DNA from 2 places in the Kitasatospora sp. NPDC018058 genome. Region 2 is predicted to be linked to the other one. Evidence: riboswitches for the same ligand, from Rfam matches in the RefSeq annotation. Region 2 holds a riboswitch; the other holds the start of a gene.
The links. A riboswitch is a leader RNA that binds a small molecule or an ion and turns the genes downstream of it on or off. The one in region 2 is predicted to bind thiamine pyrophosphate.

Region 1: it holds a riboswitch for thiamine pyrophosphate, as region 2 does, so the genes downstream of both, ACH4E7_RS04465 (purine-cytosine permease family protein) here and thiO (glycine oxidase ThiO) in region 2, are expected to answer to the same signal.

What each region holds. Positions count from the first base shown of each region.
Region 1 is NZ_JBIRFA010000002.1:408,810-419,224, reverse strand. Features, by position in the region: gene ACH4E7_RS04495 (pyridoxal 5'-phosphate synthase) at 1-379, opposite strand, end outside; gene ACH4E7_RS04490 (hypothetical protein) at 907-1,236, opposite strand; gene ACH4E7_RS04485 (FAD-binding oxidoreductase) at 1,693-3,057, opposite strand; gene ACH4E7_RS04480 (MerR family transcriptional regulator) at 3,237-4,064, opposite strand; tRNA gene ACH4E7_RS04475 (tRNA-Ser) at 4,203-4,290, opposite strand; gene ACH4E7_RS04470 (S1C family serine protease) at 4,354-6,336, opposite strand; TPP riboswitch at 6,566-6,714, shown strand; gene ACH4E7_RS04465 (purine-cytosine permease family protein) at 6,707-8,122, shown strand; gene ACH4E7_RS04460 (glycerophosphodiester phosphodiesterase family protein) at 8,202-9,026, shown strand; gene ACH4E7_RS04455 (ATP-binding protein) at 9,430-9,867, shown strand; gene ACH4E7_RS04450 (DUF5926 family protein) at 9,999-10,415, shown strand, end outside.
Region 2 is NZ_JBIRFA010000004.1:285,413-295,827, forward strand. Features, by position in the region: gene ACH4E7_RS08075 (class II 3-deoxy-7-phosphoheptulonate synthase) at 1-258, shown strand, start outside; gene ACH4E7_RS08080 (bacterioferritin-associated ferredoxin) at 419-721, shown strand; gene bfr (bacterioferritin) at 742-1,221, opposite strand; gene ACH4E7_RS08090 (sulfite oxidase-like oxidoreductase) at 1,453-2,082, shown strand; gene pknB (Stk1 family PASTA domain-containing Ser/Thr kinase) at 2,110-3,891, opposite strand; gene ACH4E7_RS08100 (thiazole synthase) at 3,979-4,776, opposite strand; gene thiS (sulfur carrier protein ThiS) at 4,780-4,989, opposite strand; gene thiO (glycine oxidase ThiO) at 4,986-6,161, opposite strand; TPP riboswitch at 6,165-6,277, opposite strand; gene ACH4E7_RS08115 (NAD(P)/FAD-dependent oxidoreductase) at 6,401-7,603, shown strand; gene ACH4E7_RS08120 (Rv2175c family DNA-binding protein) at 7,637-8,002, shown strand; gene thiE (thiamine phosphate synthase) at 7,999-8,649, shown strand; gene ACH4E7_RS08130 (polyprenyl synthetase family protein) at 8,675-9,781, opposite strand; gene metF (methylenetetrahydrofolate reductase [NAD(P)H]) at 9,956-10,415, shown strand, end outside.

The DNA of each region.
Region 1 (10,415 bases), on a different contig from region 2:
GCTGACGGCCCTTCGGGCTGTCGGCGGCGGCGGAGAAGTTCCAGCCGGTGCCGGCCGCGTCGACGTCGCGCAGCACCAGCACCCGGGCGTCCGGCACGCCGTCCGCGTCGACCGTGGAGAGGGTGAAGGCCTGCGGGTCCAGCACCCCGGCGTCCAGAGCGGTGGCGAGCCAGTCCACGAACAGCGGGCCGGGCTCGGCGGGGGCGGCCTCGTGGTCGAAGGAGGGCAGCGGGCGGGCCATCGGCGGGCGGCCGAGCAGCAGCTCGGGGACGGACCTCGGCTCGGGCCGGTGCTCGTCCGGCGGCGCCGGGCGTGCCTCCGGCTCCGGTGCGGGCCTGGCCCCCTCCGGACCGGTCAGGTCCTCGTCCTCCGCCGCCATCGCGCGCCCTTCCTTCCGGTTGCCGCGGTCGTCGCGCCGGCCGGGCCGTCCGTTCCGGGCCCGGGCACGTGGTGCGCTGTCGGAGCGCAACCGTACCGCCGTGGACCGACGGCTCCGGGCGCGGGCCCTCGGTGAACGGATCCGGGCCGCTCGGACGGGCCGGGGGCCTCGTACGGGCAGGCGACTTGTACGAACCAGCAGCTCCGTACGGACCAGGGGCTTCGTACGCCGGACCGGGCACTTCGCACGCCGGACCGGGGACTCCGTAGGCCGGGCCGGGTTCTTCGTACCGCCCCGGGGCTTCCCGCCGACCGGTCGCCGAACGCACTCGTGGGCGGTGCCGATGACGGCACCGCCCACGAGGCCGGTTTCGCGGCGACCCTTTCCGCTTGGCCGGTCGAAGCACTTGTCCGATCCGCACCCGGACGAAAGCCCGCCCGGGACCGCTTCGAGCCCCTCCACGGATGCTCAGCTCACCTGCGGCCGTCCACCTCCGGCGCCCCCGCCGTCGGTGGTGCCCGAGGCGGTCAGCGGAAGATCGGGGCGAAGATGACGTTGATGTTCTTGTTGCCCTGGCCGGCCAGGACGTTGCCCGCGTTGTCCTTCACCGCGAGGGTGTTGTCCTGGTTCGAGGCACCGGCACCGGTGGCCGTCTGCTGGGTGGACACGTAGTTGCCGTCGACCCCGCCGAACACGTTGCCGGTACCCGTGTTGGACACCACGCCGGCGTTGGAGCCGGCCACGGCACCCGCGCCGTTGTCGGCGGCCGCGGCACCGGCGCCCGCCAGCAGCAGGCCGGCCGCCAGTGGGGCGGCGAGCAGGAACCCGACCGCCCGCCGGGTATGGATGCGAGCCATGTGAGCCTCCAAGAAGCTGTTAATCGAGCACTGTCGAGCACGGGGTGCGGGAGTTCGCCGGCCAGACGAACCCCTGCAGGCTGCGACGCCGGGAGACAGACTTCCGCAACAAATCGACAAAGCACTAGTCGACGGGGCGATTTTCGCCCGTTAGCGTGATATCCACCCGCGCTGCGCATAACGGCAGTCGATCCGGACAGCGCGCCGACGCGCCACCGCTGACCTGGCACTTCGTCCGAACGGGAGGCTGCTCGACGACCTCCGGGAAACGGCGCTTCGACGCCGCGCGAACCACTAGGCGCACCACCCCGGCGCAGCCCACCTGTGAACGCGCCCCCGAAAAGTTCGACCACCCTTCCCTATCGACTTTTTCAGCCATTCATAGACCATCTGAAAGTCGTACTGAAAATACCGACAACAGGGAGCAACGCCAGAGCGAGCCGCGGGTGTGGAGAATCAGACCATCTTGCCCGGGTTGAGGATTCCCAGCGGGTCGAAGACCGCCTTCAGCTGCCGCTGCAGGTCCAGCGCGACCGGCCCCAACTCGCGGGCCAGCCAGTCCCGCTTGAGCAGCCCCACCCCGTGCTCCCCCGTGATCGTGCCGCCCAGCTCCAGCCCGAGCGCCATGATCTCGTCGAAGGAGCGCTGGGCCCGTACCGCCTGCTCCTCGTCCGCGGCATCGAAGATCACGATCGGATGGGTGTTGCCGTCCCCGGCGTGGCTGACCACCCCGATGGTCAGCGCGTGCCGCTCGGCGATCTCCGCGACGCCGTTGAGCATCTCGGCCAACCGGGAGCGCGGCACCACGACGTCGTCGATCATCGTGGTGCCCAGCCGGTCCATCGCGGGCAGCGCCAGCCGACGGGCCGCCAGCAGCAGGTCGGACTCCGCCTGGTCCTCGGCCGGCACCACCTCGGTCGCCCCGGCCGCCCGGCACAGCTCGGCGACCTTCGCCAACTCGGCCTCCCGGTCCGGCCCGTCGAAGGCCACCAGCAGCAGGGCCCGGGTCGACTCCGGCAGCCCCATCTGCCCCAGCTCGTTGACGGCCCGCACCGCGACCGCGTCCATCAGCTCCATCAGCGACGGGGTCAGCCCGCGCGCCATCACCTCGCAGACCGCCGCGCCGGCCGTGTCGGCGCTCGGGAACTCCGCCGCCAGCGCCAGCTGCGGGGCCGGCACCGGCCGCAGCGCCAGCACCGCCCGCACCACCACCCCGAGCGTGCCCTCCGAACCGACCAGCAACCGGGTCAGGTCGTACCCGGCCACTCCCTTGGCCGTCCGGCGCCCGGTGGACAGCAGCCGCCCGTCCGCCAGCACCACGTCCAGCCCGAGCACGTACTCACCGGTGACGCCGTACTTCACGCAGCAGAGCCCGCCCGCGCCGGTGCCGATGTTGCCGCCGATCGTGCAGGACTCCCAGCTGGACGGGTCCGGCGGGTAGTACAGCCCCACCTCCTCCACAGCCCGCGAGAGTTCGGCGTTCACCACACCGGGCTCCACGACCGCGATGCGGTTCACCGGATCGATCTCCAGGATCCGGTTCAGCTTCACCAGGGACAGCACGACGCACCCGTCCACGGCGTTCGCCGCGCCCGACAGCCCGGTCCGCGCCCCCTGCGGCACCACCGGCACCCGCAGTTCGGTGGCGGTGCGCAGCACATGCCGCACCTGCTCCACCGTCTCCGGGAACACCACCACGGCGGGCACACCGGCGGCGCAGAAGCCCGCCATGTCATGGCTGTAGGCGGCGGTCACATCGGGGTCCACCACGACGGCCTCCGCCGGGAGGCCCTGCACCAGCCGGTCCATCAGATCGCTCATCGCCGCCTCCACTCGATGGCCACCCGCCTCCACCTCCGCACTCTGCCCGGAGGGGAGGGGGCGGGCAAGTGGGCCTCGGGGATGTCGGCGCACGCGGGGTACCCCTGGACAAGACCAGGGGCACGCCCGGGGTCAGGCGCGGCGCCAGGGCCCTCGACCTGGTCGAGGGCCCACACGCCCTAGCGGCGGGTCACCGGTTCCTGGAGTTCGACGACCCAGCCGGACGGGTCCTCCGGGCACTCCAGGTAGCGCTCGCGGGCATAGCCGGCCGAGCGGTAGCCGTTCTCCTCGATGAAGCGGGCCAGGGCCTGGAAGCTGGCCATGGAGTCGTCCATCGGCCCGCGGTGGACGATGGCCGCGGCCTCCTCGACCGGCGGGAGGTCGGCCACCTCGAAGTCGCACCCGTCGGGCCGCACCGACGGCCCGACCGGCACGGCGACCAGGATCAGCACCGAGCCGTCACCCTCCGGGGCGTCCTCGTAACGGGCGACGGCCGGGCCGGCCTCCTCGATGCCGGCCGCGGCCATCCGGCGGCACAGCTCGTCGAACAGCGGGCCGATCACCGGCGTGATGTCCTCCGGCTGGTAACTCCTTGCCACGCCGGTCAGTTGGGCCACCCGGACGGATGGGACGGGCTTCACCACGACATCGTGCTCGGACATGTTCCCCTCGCTCTCGATCGTCCGGAGCCTCGCCTCCACCCGGGCCAGCCGCCGCTCGTCCGCCGCGATCGCCGCGGCGAGCTGGGCCCGCCGCAACCGCAGCATCCCGCGCAGTTCGGCCGCGTCCACCTGTTCGTCCAGGACGGCCCGCACCTGCTGCAGCGTGAAGCCGAGGTCCTTGAGCGCGATCACCCGGTTGAGCCGGGCGAGTTGGCCCGCCCCGTACGAGCGGTACCCGGTGACCGGGTCCACCCGGGCGGGCCGCAGCAGTCCGATCGCGTCGTAGTGGCGCAGCATCCGCACCGACACCCGGCCGTGGTTGGCGAAGTCTCCGATGTTCAACATGGTGCTCCCACTCCACCGCCTCCCACGGTGTCAGGGTCAACCCCGGCCGTCGGACCGCCCCGAACCGCCCCGACGAACACCGAGGGCGGGTGCCGAGTGGTCTCGGCACCCGCCCTGAGCAGGTGGTTCTCCTACCAGCGGAGAGCGTGGGATTCGAACCCACGGTGACGGGTCACGCCACGACAGTTTTCAAGACTGTTCCCTTAGGCCGCTCGGGCAGCTCTCCAGGCGGAGGTCAGCCTAACGGTTCCGGCGGGGTTCGGCGCACACGATTCCGCGCACCCGGGGGTCACTGGTCGCCGACGCGCTCGGCCAGGGTGACCTTGGTGCTGAACGGCTGGCCGTTGCGGGTGTACTCGACGTCCACGGTCTCGCCCGGCTTGTGCGTCCAGATCCGGCTGACCAGGGCGGGGCCGTTGTCGATCGGAACGCCGCCGAGCTTGGTGATCACGTCGCCCGGCTTGAGGCCGGCCTTGTCGGCCGCGCCGCCGGGGGTGACGGCCGACTGGCCCTGGATGTCGCGGGTCTGGATCTGCGCGCCGTCGCCCTTGTAGTCGTCGTTGCGCAGCACGTCGAGCTTGGCGTAGACCGGCTTGCCGGTCTTGATCAGGGTGTCCGCGACCCACCTGGCCTGGTTGATCGGGATGGCGAAGCCCAGGCCGATGCTGCCGGCCCGGCCGTTGGCGGAGGCGTTGGACTGGATCGCCGAGTTGATGCCCATCACCGCGCCGCTGGAGTCGAGCAGCGGGCCGCCGGAGTTGCCGGGGTTGATCGAGGCGTCGGTCTGCAGGGCGTTCATGTACGAGGCCTGCGAGCCGGTCTCGTCGCCGGAGGCGACCGGACGGTCCTTGGCGCTGACGATGCCGCTGGTGACGGTGGACTCCAGGCCGTACGGCGCACCGATCGCGATGGTGGCGTCGCCGACGTTGACCTTGTCGGAGTCGGCCAGCGGCAGCGGCGCCAGCTTGCCCTTCGGCGGGTTGTCGATCTTTACCACGGCGACGTCGTAGCCCTCGGCGTGCCCCAGCACCGAGGCGCTGTAGGACGTGCCGTCGGCGAACTTGACGGTCAGTTTGCCGCCGTTGAGGGTCGGCGCGACCACGTGGTTGTTGGTGAGGATGTGGCCCTCGGTGTCGAAGACGAAGCCGGTGCCGGTGCCCGACTCGCCGTTGCCCTGCGCCTTGATGGTGACGACGCTGGGCAGCGCCTTCTGCGCGATGGCGGCGATCGACCCGGGGGCGGGCTCGTTCTTCTGGGTGTTGCTGGCCTGGACGGTGGTGCTGCGGTGGTCGTCCACCGAGCTGCTGCTGCTGGTGTGGCCGGTGGCGACCACGCCGATCGCACCGCCGGCCACACCGGCGACCAGCGCGACGGCCGCGAGCAGGGCCACCAGGCCGCCGCGCTTCTTGCGCGGGCCGCCGGGGCCGTTCGGGCCGCCGGAGTAGTCGGCCGGGTAGCCGAGCGGGCCGCCGGGGCCGCCGGGGTAGCCCGCGCCGCCCGAGGTGGCGTCGTGGCCGGCGCCCCAACCGCCGAGCGGCTGGCCGGCACCGAACGGGTGGTGGTCGTGGGCGGCGGGCGCACCGGCGGGCGCGGCGCCGTAGGGCTCCTGGCCGGCGGCGGCCGGAGCGCCGTACGGCTCCTGGGCAGCCGCGGCGGGAGCGCCGTACGGGTCCTGCGCACCGGCGGCGGGCACGCCGTGGGACGGGGTCGCGTACGGGTTGGCAGCCGGCGGCAGGGCCGGGGCGGCCGGGGCCGGGGCCGGGGCCGGCGCAGCAGCCGGCACGGCGGGGGCCGCCGCGGCGGGCGCAGCGGGCGCGACGGGGGGCGCGGGCGGCAGCACCGGCGGCGGGGCGTCGATGTAGCCGGTGACCGGGTCGACCGCGGGCTTCTCGGCGGGCGCCGCCGGGGCCTCCGGCGCCGGGACCTTGGTGAAGGCCACGGTGGGCTTGTGCCCGCCCTCGGCGGGAGCGGCCTCGGCGGCCGGAGCCTCCGGGGCGGCCTCGGCCGCAGCCGGCTCGGGCTTGGCCTCCGGCTCCGGGACCCGGCTGAACGCCATCGTCGGCTTGTGCCCGCCGTCGCCCGGAGCGCCGTCGGCCGGCGCCGCGTCAGCGGCCTCCGGCTTGGCCTCGGGCTCGGGTACCCGGCTGAACGCCATCGTCGGCTTGTGGCCGCCCTGAGCGGTGCCGTCGGAAGCGGAGCCAGCCGCCTCCTGGGGACCCGCGGGCTGCTCCCCCTGCGGCCCGGTGGGCCCAACCTCGCGCTCGGTGCTCACGGACGACCTCCATAGCTGACAGAACCAAGGACCATAGTTTTTCGCACTGCCGATTCGATTGCCGTAAGGACCCCTCTGAAGAACTCATAAGAATCCTTAGCCGGCACCGACGACAGTGACGACGGGTGACCGTCGAGGGCTCCCCTCCCCCACCCGGACGGTCCGCGATGCGGACCGCGCACCCCGTGGCCTTTGGCGTTCGTACCCGTGCCGGTTAGCCTGTCGCTCCAAACTGACACGCGGGAGCTTGGACCGACCAGGCTGAGAGTGCGCATGTCGACCGTACGCCAAGGGGGGAACCGGCGGACCGTCGAGGGGGCGCTGACCGCCGGAACCTGTCCGGGTAATGCCGGCGTAGGGAGTATCGGCCATGCCGCCTGCTTCGCCATCCTCTTCTTCGAACGCGCCCGCGTCCAAGGATTTCCCCGATCTTCCGGCGGACTCGGCCGCCGCCCCCGCGACCGACGAGCGGGTCGAGGCGCCCTTGGTGCTGGACACCGAGCCGCCGCGCACCCTGCGTTTCCGGGACCACTTCGCGCTCTGGATGAACCTGGGCGTCAGCCTGATCGGTTTCTCCACCGCCGCCACCGTGCTCGGCGAGAAGGGCAGCGAGCTGTCGCTGGCCGCCTCGGTGACCGCGATCGTGGCCGGTACGGCGGTCGGCACCGCGATGCTCGGCGTGGCCGCGCTGATCGGCGCCCGGACCGGCGCCCCCGCGATGGCCAACCTGCGCGGGCTGTTCGGCACCCGGCTGTCCTACCTGCCGACCGTGCTGAACATCGTCCAGTGCGTCGGCTGGGGCGTGTTCGAGCTGCTGACCATCTCGGCGGGCGCGCAGACCGTCGCCCACACCAGCGGCTACCGCTGGCTGTTCGTGCTGGCCGCAGGCGCGCTGACCACCGTGCTGACCATCTGGCCGCTGGGCGCGATCGCGGTGCTGCGCCGCTTCGTGGCCGGGGCGGTCGCGGTCGCGATGGTGTACTTCACCGTCCAGCTGGGCCGTCAGGGCGTGCCGGACCCGGGCGCGGGCAACTGGCACGGCTTCCTGGGCGCCACCGACGCGATGATCGCGGTGTCGGTCTCCTTCGTCCCGATGGCCGCCGACTACACCCGGCACTCGCGCACCGCCCGCTCGGCCTTCTGGGGCAGCTTCTCCGGGTACACCGTCGCCCAGGTCTGGTGCTACGTGCTCGGCCTGATGGCGCTGCTGCAGTCCGACGGCGACCCGAGCCGGATCTTCGACTCCTTCCTCGGCGTCTGGGCCGGCTGGCTGTTCCTGCTGGTGCTGGTGGTGCGCGAGACCGACCAGTCCTTCGCCAACGTGTACTCGACCGCGATGTCGCTGCAGAACCTGCTGCCGCGGGTGGACCGCCGGGTGCTGAGCGGCGGGATCGGCGTGCTGACCACCGTGCTGGCGCTGCAGATCGACAAGTTCACCGACACCTACAGCAACTTCCTCAGCCTGATCGGCTCGGTGTTCGTACCGCTGCTCGCGGTGCTGGCGGTGGACTACTTCTTCGGAGCCGGCCGGCAGGGCTGGGACCTCTCCGAGAAGGCGCCGTCCCGCTGGCTGATGCTGCTGCCGTGGGTGCTGGGCTTCGCGGTCTACCAGTTCATCGCACCGACCACGGTGGCGGACTGGTGGACGGACTTCTGGACCTCGGCCCAGCGGGCGCTGCACTTCACCCCGCAGGAGTGGACCTCCGCCTCGCTGTTCGCCTTCCTGGTGCCCGCCCTGGTCACCTTCGCGCTCACCCCGCTGACCCGGCGCGCGGCGCGGTCCTGAGGCCGCGGAGGCGAAGCCGGCCCCTCGGATTGGGACCGGCTTCGCCTCCGCTTCACCTCGGCCCCCTATCGTTGCCCCCGTGACCAGCCCAGACCTGTCCTCGGCGACGGCGCGCACCGCGCCCTCCGTCCAGGTGATCGCGCACCGCGGTTCCTCCCACGCCCTGCCCGAGCACACCTTCGCGGCCTTCCGGCGCGCGCTCGACGAGGGCGCCGACGCCGTCGAGTGCGACGTCCGGGTCACCGCCGACGGCGAACTGGTCTGCGTGCACGACCGCCGCATCGGCCGGGTCTCCAACGGCCGGGGCACCGTCTCCGCGATGACGCTCGCCGAGCTGGAGGCGTACGACTTCGGCGCCTGGAAGACCGGCCGCCCCAGCACCGACCCCGAGCTGCGCGGCGTGCTGCGGCTGGAGCGCCTGCTGGAGCTGGTGGTGGACTGCGGCCGCCCGGTGGACCTGGCCATCGAGACCAAGCACCCGGTGCGCTTCCGCGGCCGGGTCGAGGGCGAACTGCTGCGGATGCTGGAGCGGTTCAAGATCGGCCCGACCCGGGACGGCGACCGACCGGCCGCCCGGATCATGAGCTTCTCCTCGATCGCGCTGAACCGGGTCGCCGCCGCCGCGCCGGAGTACCACCGGGTGTTCCTGTTCGAGCGGATGCTGCCGCTGCTCGGCCAACTGCGTCCGGGCAAGCCGCTGCCGGGTGGCGCGCGGATCGCCGGGCCGGGCATGGACCTGGTCCGGGCCAAGCCGCAGCTGGTGACCCGACTGCGCGAGCTGGGCCACGAGGTGCACGTGTGGACCGTGGACGAGCCGTCCGACGTCGAGCTCTGCCTGGAGTTGGGCGTTGCCGCGATCATCACCAACCGGCCCGCGGAGGTGCTGGCCCAGCTCAGGCGGTGATCCGCCGGCGAGCCGAAGGCCGTACCGGTTCAGCCTGATCACACTGGTCGGCAACCAAACCTTCCGCGCACGTAATTGTCGGAATTCTTGCGTTCGGGCGACAGAGGGTGAGCACGGAATGGCCTCTGGTCGACCCTGAGTCGCGCTGCTCGAAATGGACTCGCGGGATCCTCCGGCGGTCGTTTCCGACGCATTACCAAGGGGCATCCATCCCTCGGCATACGCTGAAGGAGGTCCGGGGGTGGCGTTGATGGTGGCGCGTACTGTGCCCACAGGAGTTGGGCCGACCTCATCGACCATGGCAGTGCCGCACGGCCCAGCGAGTGTCGGGGTCGCACGGCGCCGACTGCGTCGAGATCTGGGTGACCGGCAGATACCGGAACCGGTCATTGACGATGCCGTATTGATCCTTTCCGAACTGTTGAGCAACGCCTGTCGATACGCCCGTCCGCTCGGCCCGCTGCCGGCCCTCGGCCGCGGGGCCAAGGCCGAGGTGGTGGACCAGCTGCTGGTCGGCGTCCCCTCCAGGACACACCCCGCACCGGGCGGCCAGGAGCACGGCGACGGCGCTGCCGAGCCGGGCGGCGGCGTGCTGGTCCGCTGGCAGATGCACGCCGACGGCGTGCTCACCCTGGAGGTCACCGACGGCGGGGCGACCACCCGGCCGCTGCCCGCCAGTCCCTCGCTGACCTCCCGCGGCGGCCGCGGTCTGAGCATCGTCGACCAGCTGGCCACCGACTGGGGCGTGCGCGACGCGCCGGGCGAGGTGACGGTCTGGGCGGCGCTGCCCGCCCGGGGCCGACACGCCCGCCGCACCGGCGATGACGCGCGCAGCGCGTAGCCGCACGCCTGCGGGCACGTGTCCGCGGGCACGCATCCGCACGACGCCCGCCCCGGCGCGTTCTCGCACGCCGGGGGAACGTCAGTAGGCTTCCCGGAGCAAAGGACCACCGTTCCCGGGAGAGCCGCACCATGGGCAAGAAGGCCGCCAAGAAGGCGCCGCAGCGCCAGTCCACCACCGCCGTCACGGGCGAGATCCCCGTGGTCGGGGCCCGCGAGGACTGCCCCTGCGGCTCCGGCCGCCGCTACAAGGCCTGCCACGGCCGGGAGGCCTCGCACGCGGTGCAGGAGCTGGTGCACCGCCCGTTCGAGGGCCTGCCGGGCGAGGCCGACTGGGTGGCGCTGCGCGAGCTGGTGCCGGCCGCGACGGTGCCGCTGACGCTGGCCGCCGGGGTCGCGGAGACCGCCAACGGTGACGTCCCGTCGGTCACCCTGGCCACCGTGCTGCCGCTGGCCTGGCCGGCCCTGCGCCGCCAGGACGGCTCGATCCTGCTCGGCCTGCAGACCCAGTCCGCCTCCGGCGACCTCAGCCGCGACCTCGCGGACGCC
Region 2 (10,415 bases):
CACAAGACCCGCCGCTTCGACGACGTGCTGGACGAGGTCAAGGGCTTCTTCGAGGTGCACCGCGCGCTCGGCACCCACCCGGGCGGCATCCACGTGGAGCTGACCGGCGACGACGTCACCGAGTGCGTCGGCGGCGGTGACGAGGTCCTGGTGGACGACCTGCACCAGCGCTACGAGACGGCCTGCGACCCGCGGCTCAACCGCAGCCAGTCGCTGGACCTGGCGTTCCTGGTGGCGGAGATGTACCGCGGCCAGTAGGTCGGGCGAGTGACTGTGACGAAGGCCCCTCCGGATTCGGGATTCCCGAGCCCGGAGGGGCTTTTTCACGCCCGCATCGCCAGGTAAGGTGAGGCTTAGTGAACTAAGGCGAACCTTAGTCAAGATCCATTCTGTGCGCTTCACCCCGGGAGAGACCGCGATGTACGTGTGTATGTGCCATGCGGTCACCGAGGACCAGGTGAAGAAGGCGATCGACGAGGGCGCCGGCACCCCGCGCCAGATAGCCAAGGGCTGCAAGGCCGGCACGGACTGCGGGTCCTGCGTCCGCCGGATCCAGGCGCTGCTCGGCGAGCACGGCGCCCGGCCCTGCCCGACCGCCCGACTGGCCGCGAAGCTCGGCCTCGCGGACCCGGGGGTCCAGGGCGCTCCGGCCGCCCCCGCCGCTCCGGCCTCGGCACCGATGGCGCCGATCGCCCCGGTGGTCCCGCTGCGGGTGGCCTGAGTCGGTAGTCGGGGGCGGGTTCAGGACTCCGGCTGCTCGATCACCTGGGCGATGTAGAGCGCCTCGCCGAGCTTGTCCAGGAGTTCCAGCTGGGTGTCGAGGTAGTCGATGTGGTGCTCCTCGTCCGCCAGGATGGACTCGAAGATGTTCGCCGAGGTGACGTCGTTCTTGGCCCGCATCACCAGGATCCCGCGCTTGAGCCGGTCGATCGCCTCGACCTCGATCTGGCGGTCCGCCTCGAACATCTCCTTGACCGTCTGGCCGATCCGGACGTGGAACAGCCGCTGGTAGTTGGGCAGCCCGTCCAGGAAAAGGATCCGGTCGGTGAGCGTCTCGGCGTGCTTCATCTCGTCGAACGACTCGTGTCGGGTGTACTCGGCGAGCTTCGTCCAGCCGAAGTTCTCCTGCATCTTGGCGTGCAGGAAGTACTGGTTGATCGCGGTGAGCTCGGCCGTGAGCTGCTCGTTGAGGAACTCGATGACCTCCGGGTCGCCCTGCATGATGCTGCCTCCCTGCGCTACGTCCTGCGGTGAGTCCTGCGCTGCGCATCCTGGCACCGTATTGGGAGGAAATTCCAGTAAGTTCACACTCACTAGGACATGTGTCGGAATGTCCGATTCTGAGTGAACCCAAGGGGTGTGCGATCGACCGCTGGCCCGTGCGGGCGGGGCGTGAACCGCGCGTGAAGGGGCGCGCGCCGTGGCTCGGCCGCCGTCTGTCACCATGGAGCCATGGGTCAGTCCGAACAAGAACAGCTTCCGCCGTCTGACCCGAGGCTCCCCCCGGGGCAGCGCGCGCAGCGCGGCTGGCCCGCCCTGCACTACGGGCCGGTGCCCCGCTTCAAGCCCCCGACCTGGGACCTCCAGGTGTTCGGCGCCACCGCCTCGGCGGAGAAGCACAGCTGGGACTTCGAGGCCTTCAACGCCCTGCCGCGCACCACCGTGGTCGCGGACCTGCACTGCGTCACCAAGTTCTCGCTGCTCGGCAACGAGTGGACGGGCGTGCCCGCCGCCACCCTGCTCGACCTGGTGCCCCCGGCGCCCGGCGTCACTCACGTCATGGTCTGGGCCGAGTACGGCTACAGCGCCAACCTGCGGCTGGCCGACTTCGCCGACGAGCACACCCTGCTCGCCACCCACCGCAACGGCGAGGCGCTCACCGCCGAGCACGGCTTCCCGGTCCGGCTGGTGGTTCCGCGGCTCTACGCCTGGAAGGGGCCCAAGTGGGTGCGCGCGGTGGAGTACATGCGGGCCGACCGGCGCGGCTTCTGGGAGGAGCGCGGCTACCACAACCTGGCCGATCCGTGGCGCGAGCAGCGCTACTCCTACCAGGAGGAGCCGGGCGACGGGCCGCTGCGCTGAGGCGCGACGCCGTCCGGAGGAACTCGCTCAGAAGAGGGAGAAGGCGACCGTCACCACGGTCTTCTGCGGGCGCCGCTCGCCCGCCGCCGGGGACTGGCCGCCCACCTTGCCGATGCCGAGGGTCCAGTCGGTGGAGGCCTTCATGGTGAAGCCCGCCGCCTGCAGTGCCTTCTGCGCGTCGTCCCGGCTCATCCCGGTGACGTCCGGGACCGGCACCATGCCCTTGCTGACCACCAGCGAGACCGCGGCGTTCTGCTGCAGCAGCTGCCCGGCCGCCGGCGAGCTGCTGATCACCGAGCCCTCCGGCACGCCGTCGTTGTAGGTCTGTGTCACGGTGCCCTCGGTCAGCTGGGCGGCGGCCAGCGCGGCGGCCGCGTCGTCCGCGCTCCTGCCGGTGACGTCCGGCACCGCGATCCGCTTGGGGCCCTTGGAGACGGTGACCGTCACCGAGTCGCTCTTGCGGGTGCGCGCGCCCACCCCGGGGTCGGTGGAGATCACCTGCCCGGCCGGGGCGGACTCGCTGTACACCTCGACGAACTTGCCGTGCATGCCCTCCTTGTCCAGGAGGCGCTGGGCCTCGCCCCGGTCCTTGCCGAGCATGCCCGGCACCGAGCCGTACAGCCCCTCGGAGATCCCGTAGGTGACGCCGCCGACCGCCAGCACCAGGGCGGTCAGCGCGGCGGCCCAGATCATCGGCTTGCGCGGGAGGCGGCGCAGCCGGCTCGGCCGGCGGGGCCGGACCGGGGTCGGCTCGTCGTACGGGCGCGGCTCGACCAGCAGCTGGTCCATCAGGTCCGCCGGCACGTCCAGCACGCTGGTGCGCTCCGGCGGCGGCGGGGTGTCGGCGGGCCGGGGCAGTGGCTGGATCACCGAGGTCGGTTCGCTGGTCGGGTAGCGCGGGCTGGGCCGGGTGGAGGCGGGCGGTTCGGCGTCCAGCTCCTCCGGGGTGAGGGTGCGGCGGACCCGTTGGAGGGCGGCGAGCAGCTCGACCGCGTCGTACGGGCGGGCGTCGGCGGCCCGGGCGCAGGCGCCGGCCACGATGGCGTCCAGCGCCGGGGCGACGGCGGGGGCCACCAGCGAGGGGGCGGGGACGTCCTCGTGCAGGTGCTTGTACATCACCTGGACGGGGTTGTCGCCGGTGTGCGGGCGGCGGCCGGTGAGCATCTCGTACAGCAGGATGCCCGCCGCGTAGACGTCCACCCGCTGGTCGGTGGGGGCGTCCGGGAGGATCTGCTCCGGGGCCAGGTAGGAGACGGTGCCCATCACGGTGCCGCCGGTGGCGGTGCTGGTCGAGGTGGGCGCGCCGTCGGCGCTGCCGAGCACCCGGACCAGGCCGAAGTCGGCGACCTTGACCAGGCCGCTCTCGGTGATCAGCACGTTCTCCGGCTTGACGTCCCGGTGGACCAGCCCGGCCCGGTGGGCGGCACCGAGGGCGGCGAGCACCGGCTCCAGGACGTCCAGCGCGGCCCGCACCGACAGGGCGCCGCGGTCGCGCAGCAGGTCGCGCAGGGTGCGGCCGGGGACGTACTCCATGGCGAGGAAAACGTTTCCGCCGTCCGCGCCCTGGTCGAAGACGTTGACCACATTGGGGTGGGTGAGCTTGGCGACCGCCTTGGCCTCGCGGATGAAGCGGGCGGTGAAGCCCTCGTCCCCGGCGAGCTGGGGGTGCATCACCTTGAGGGCGACCACCCGGTCCAGCCGGGTGTCGGTGCCCTTGTAGACGGTGGACATCCCGCCGGTCGCGATGCGCTGCTCGACCCGGTACCTGGTGTCGAGCAGGGTACCGATCAGGGGGTCGTGCAAGGCCATGTCCACCCGGCGAGTCTAGTGGGGCGAGTGGACGCCGGTCCCGGAGGACGCCGTCTCCGGGACCGGCTTGTGACATGCGTGACGGCCTCAGAACGCCGGACGCTCGCGGGTGTCGAGGTCGGCGAGGCCGGCCATCGCGGAGGAGGCCTCGGCGTGGAAGCGGCGCGGGATGCGGCCGGCCCGGTGGGCGAGCCGGCCGGCCTCGGCGGCGTGCCGCATCGCCTCGGCCATCAGCACCGGCTCCTGAGCCCGGGTCACCGCGGAGGCGAGCATCACCGCCGAGCAGCCCAGCTCCATCGCCAGCGCGACGTCGGAGGCGGTGCCGGCGCCCGCGTCCAGGATCACCGGGACGCCCGCGCTCTCCACGATGAGCTGGAAGTTGTGCGGGTTGCGGATGCCCAGGCCGGAGCCGATCGGCGAGCCCAGCGGCATGATCGCCGCACAGCCGACGTCCTCCAGCTTGCGGGCCAGCACCGGGTCGTCGTTGGTGTACGGGAGCACGGTGAAGCCGTCGTCGACCAGGGTCTCGGCGGCGTCCAGCAGCTCGATCGGGTCGGGCAGCAGGGTGCGCTCGTCGGCGATCACCTCCAGCTTCACCCAGTCGGTGCCGAGCGCCTCGCGGGCCAGTCGGGCGGTCAGCACCGCCTCGCCGGCGGTGAAGCAGCCGGCCGTGTTGGGCAGCACCCGGATGCCGTTGCGGGTCAGCACGTCCAGCACGGAGCCCTGGGTGGTGGCGTCGACCCGGCGCATGGCCACCGTGGTCAGCTCGGTGCCGGAGGCGAGCAGCGCGCGCTCCAGGATCTCCAGGCTGGGCGCGCCGCCGGTGCCCATGATCAATCGGGAGGAGAAGGTCGTCCCGGCGATGGTGAGAAGGTCGTCGGCCATGGCTCAGCCTCCCTGGACGGCGGTGAGGATCTCGACCCGGTCGCCGGTGTTCAGTGGCGTCTCGGACCACGAACTGCGGGGCACCACGGCCTCGTTGAGGGCGGCGGCGACTCCGGTGTTGGCCTTGCTGACGGTGGCCACCACCTCGGCGAGGGTCGTGGCGGCGGGCAGCCGGCAGGGCTCGCCGTTGACGGTCAGGGCGATCTCGGTCATGCGGAGGCCTTCGTGGTGGAGTGGTCGGGGGAGAACCGGGTGGGTGTGAACGGCCTTGCGAGGTCCGGGACTTCTCCGGTGGCCAGATACTCGGCGACCAGGTCGGCGGTCACCGGGGTGAGCAGCACGCCGTTGCGGTAGTGGCCGGTGGCCGCGACCAGTCCGGGCAGCGGGGTCGGGCCGAGCAGCGGGGCGTTGTCCGGTGAGCCGGGGCGCAGTCCGGCGGCGGTCTCCACGAGCGGAAGTTCGGTGATGCCCGGAACCAACTCGTGGGCATCGCGCAGGAGTTCGTACACCCCGCCGGCGGTGACGGTGGTGTCGTAGCCCTGCTCCTCGGTGGTCGCGCCGATCACCAGCTCACCGTTCTCGCGCGGCACCAGGTACAGGTGCCGGCCGCGCACCACCGCGCGGACGTTGCGGGAGAGGAACGGCCGGTAGGCGTCGGGGATCCGGAGTCGCAACACCTGCCCCTTCACCGGGCGGATCGCGGGCAGCACGCCCTCGGGCAGGCCGGGCAGCCGGTGGCTGTGCGGTCCCGCGGCGAGCACGATCTGATCGGCGGTCACCGTCTCCCCGGTGCCGAGCCGGGCGCCGACCGCGCGGCCGTCCTCGACCAGCAGCTCGACGGCCTCGGCGCGCCGACCGACGACGCCCGCGCGCTCACCGGCCAGCAGCAGTGCGGTGAGCAGCCGCCGGGGATCCACCTGGTGGTCGTTCGCGACGTGCAGGCCGCCGCGCACGCCGGGGGCCAGCATCGGCTCCAGCCTGCGGGCCTCCCGACCGGTCAGCCAGCTCGACTCCAGGCCGAGCCGCTGGTGGAAGGCGTGCAGTTCGCGCAGTTCCTCGCGGTCGTCGGAGTCCAGTGCGACGGCGATCGTGCCGCACCGGCGGTAGCCGGTGTCCTCGCCGCCGCTAGCCTCGGTGAGCTCCGCGGCGAAGGCCGCGTACCGCTCGTTCGAGGCCATGCCGAGGCGCAGCAGCGGCTCCTCGCCGTACTGCAGCTCGGTGACCGGGGCGAGCATCCCGGCCGCGACTGCGGCAGCCCCGCGGCCGGGGGAGGGGTCGACCACGATCACGTTCCGCAGCCCGCGCTGCGCGGCGCGCCATGCGACGGCGAGGCCGACGATGCCCCCGCCGATCACCAGCACGTCGGCGTGGGCGCCTGATGGCAAGCGTGACAAAGCTGCTCTTCTCCCTTCGCCGGTATGACCCGGATCAGGTTCGGACGGTCGCGGGCCGTGTCAGCCCGCCTCTCAGCCCGGTACGCCGGGCTCCCGTGTGGTGCACCCACCTTAACGCCGGGGGTCGGCCCGGCCGAAGGGTCGTGTGAGGGGTGGGACGGGTGAGCGGGGAGCGTGCCGTCGGGGTCCGGGGTGGACGGCCGCCGGATGCCCGCGCGGCGCTGAGTACAGTGACGGGCGTGGCAGAGCTGAGCGGAACGGATCAGGTGGTCGTCGTCGGAGCCGGGCTGGCCGGGGCGCAGTGCGCCCTGAAGCTGCGGCAGGGCGGCTGGCGGGGGCGGATCACACTGGTCGGCGAGGAGCCGCACGCGCCGTACGACCGGCCGCCGCTCTCCAAGGACGTGCTGCTCGGCAAGGCCGACGCCACCACCCTGGACATCGACTACGGGCAGCTCGGCATCGAACTGCTCACCGGCCGCCGTGCCACCGGCCTCACCCCCGGCGTGCTCCACACCGACGGCGGCGACCTCCCGTACGACTCGCTGGTGATCGCCACCGGCGCCGTCCCGCGCGCCCTGCCCGGCGCCGAGCGCGCGCACCTGCTGCACACCCTGGACGACGCACTGGCGCTGCGCGCGCTGCTGCGCCCGGGTCTGCGACTGGTGCTGGTCGGCGCGGGCTGGATCGGCGCCGAGGTGTCCACCGCCGCGCGGCAGGCAGGCTGCGAGGTGACCGTGGTCGAGGCCGGCCCGGCGCCGGTGCCGGGCGCGCTGCCGTCCGAGGTCGGCTCGGCGATGGCCGCCTGGTACGCCGAGGCCGGGGTCGAGCTGCGCTGCGGGGTCGGTGTGGCCGCCGTCGAGCCGGGGGCCGTGCTGCTGGCGGACGGTTCGCACCTGCCCGCCGACGAGGTGGTGGTCGGCGTCGGCGCCCGGCCCGCGACCGGTTGGCTGGCCGGCTCGGGCATCGAGCTGGACGGGACCGGCGCGGTCGTGGTGGACGAGGCGCTGCGCACCAGCCTGCCCGGTGTCTTCGCGGCCGGGGACTGCGTCAGCTACCCGTCGGCCCGCTCCGGCGTCCGGCTGGCCGTCCAGCACTGGGACCACGCGCTGCAGTCGGGCGAGGCCGCGGCCGCCGCCGTGCTCGGGGCGGACGCGCCGTACGACCCGGTGCCGTACTTCTGGTCCGAGCAGTTCGGGCGGATGGTCCAGTACGCCGGTCGGCACGCCGAGGGGGACGAGCTGCTGTGGCGCGGCGGCCCGCAGGACGCCTCCTGGTCGGTGCTCTGGCTGCGCGACGGGGTGCCGAGCGCGCTGCTGGCGGTCGACCGGCCACGTGACCTGACCCAGGGGCGGAGGCTGATCGAGCGCGGGACGGCGCTGGACCGGACCCTCGCGGCGGATCCGTCGGTCGCGCTGAAGGGGGCCACCGCTTAGCGCCGGGGGGCGTCGAGGTGGCAGTCTGGTGCCGTGAGTGAGATCGATGCCAAGACTGACGCCCTGGTCCCCGAGTGGCTGTACCTCCCCGACATCTCCGAGCGGTGGGGTGTACTGGTCACCGAGGTCCGCAATATGGTCAAGAAGGGTGACCTGATCGCGGTCCGCCGCGGTCCCAACAAGTCGCTGCAGGTCCCGGCGGCCTTCATCGACGAGAGCGGCCCGGTGAAGCACCTCGTCGGCCTGCTGACCGTCCTGCGGGACAGCGGGTTCTCCGACGAGGAGATCATCGAGTGGATGTTCACCGAGGACCCGACGCTGCCAGGCACCCCGGTGCAGGCGCTGTGGGAGAACCGCGCGACCGAGGTCAAGCGCCGCGCCCAGGCCATGGCGCTGTGAAGACCGACCTGCGGTCCCGCCTGGCCGACGCCCGGCTCTACCTGTGCACCGACGCCCGCCGCGAACAGGGCGACCTCGCCGAGTTCCTGGACGAGGCGCTGGCCGGCGGGGTGGACATCGTCCAGCTCCGCGACAAGGGCCTGGAGGCCAGGCAGGAGCTGGAGGCCCTGGAGGTCTTCGCCGACGCCTGCCGTCGCCACGGCAAGCTGCTGGCCGTCAACGACCGCGCCGACGTCGCCCACGCGGCCCGGCCGGACGTGCTGCACCTCGGCCAGGACGACCTTCCGGTGCCGGCCGCCCGGGCGATCCTCGGTGAGGACGTGCTGATCGGACGGTCCTGCCACGCCGAGTCCGAGGTGGACGCGGCGATCGCCGAGCCGGGCGTGGACTACTTCTGCACCGGCCCGGTCTGGCCGACCCCGACCAAGCCGGGCCGCCCGGCGCCGGGCCTCGGCCTGGTCTCGTACGCGGCGAAGCAGCCCACCGACCGGCCGTGGTTCGCCATCGGCGGGATCGACCTGGGCAACCTGGACGAGGTGCTGGCCGTCGGGGCCCGCCGGATCGTCGTGGTCCGGGCCATCACGGCGGCGGACGACCCGCGGGCGGCCGCCGCCGAGCTGTCCCGTCGGGTGCGCGCGGCGCGCTGACCCGTTCCGGGGCCGCCCCCGTCCCTCAGTACTTGCGGACGGTGGCGGCCTCGGCCAGCGCCAGCAGCACCGTACGGGCCCGCTCGTCGGCGAGCGGCGCCGTCTCCAGCGCGGCCAGCGACTGCCGCATCAGCTCCTCGATCCGGTGCTCCACCAGCTCGGACGCGCCGCTGCGGGCGACCAGCTCGCGCAGTTCGGCGACCTCCTCGGCGGCCAGGTCCGGCGCGCCGAGCCGGGCGTCCAGGTGCCGGGCGTCGGCGGCCGGCAGGGCGCGCATCGCGTGCGCGACCAGCAGGGTGCGCTTGCCCTCGCGCAGGTCGTCCCCGGCCGGCTTGCCGGTGACGGCCGGGTCCCCGAAGACGCCGAGCAGGTCGTCCCGCAGCTGGAAGGCCTCGCCCAGCGGCAGCCCGAACGCCCCGAGGGCCTCGACCAGCTCCGGCCCGGCCCCGGCGAGCAGGGCGCCGACCTGCAGCGGTCGCTCGATCGTGTACTTCGCCGACTTGTAGTGCAGGACGGTCTGCGCCCGGTCCAGCGCGCCCTCGTCGGCGGAGTCGCCGGCCACCGGCTCCAGCACGTCCAGGTACTGGCCGACCATGACCTCGGTGCGCATCAGGTCGAACACCGGCTTGGCGGCCAGCACGGCGGCCGGGTCCAGGCCCGAGCGCAGGAACAGCTCGTCGCACCAGATCAGCAGCAGGTCGCCGAGCAGCACCGCGGCCGAGGCGCCGTACTGCTCGCGGTCGCCGCGCCAGCCGCTGTCCCGGTGCAGGGCCTCGAAGCGGCGGTGGATCGAGGGCAGGCCGCGGCGGGTGTCGCTGCGGTCCATCAGGTCGTCGTGCACCAGCGCGCTGGCCTGCAGCAGCTCCAGCGCGGCCGCCGCGTTGGCGATGCCCTCGATCGCGGCCGGGCCGCCGGCGCCGCGCCAGCCCCAGTAGCAGAAGGCCGGGCGTAGCCGCTTGCCGCCGTCCAGCAGGAAGTCGCGCAGCGCGTCGGCGGCGGGCACCAGCTGGGGTGAGATCTTGCCGAGCAACGCGGACTGGCCGTCCATGAACGCGGTGAGGGCGGCGTTGACGCGCGCGCGGACGTCCTCCACGTCAATGGGGTTGGCCGGCCGGTTGCTGGACGAGGTCACGATGCTGCTCCGCTGGTTCGCTGGGGGTGCAGCAAGCGTAGCGGGGGAGCTGGGAACGGGCGTGCGAGCAGGCCTGCGGGGGTGTCCGGGCAGAAGCGAAACACGGTCCACCACTTGTCCCGAATCGTGGGATCGAGTTGTCGGGCCCCTTCGAAGGCCCGATAACCTGCCAGCATGGCACTCGGCATCGCTTCCACGAGATCGGACCGCGCACAGACGGTCCGCGAGCTCCTGGCGGCCGGAAAGCGCTCCTTCTCCTTCGAGTTCATGCCGCCGCGCAGTGAGGTCGGCGAGCAGAAGCTCTGGGACGCCATCCGTCGGCTCGAACCGCTGGACCCCAACTTCGTCTGCATGACGTACGGCGCCGGCGGCTCCTCGCGCGAGCGCACCGTCAACATGGTCGGCCGGATCGCCACCGAGACCACGCTCACCCCGGTCGCCCACCTGACCGCGGTGGACCACTCGGTCGCCGAACTGCGCAACATCATCGGCCAGTACGCCGACCAGGGGGTGCGCAACATCCTCGCGGTCCGGGGCGACCCGCCCGGCGACCCGATGGGCGAGTGGGTCAGCCACCCGGAGGGCGTCACCTACGCGTACGAGCTGGTGGAGCTGATCAAGGGCATCGGCGACT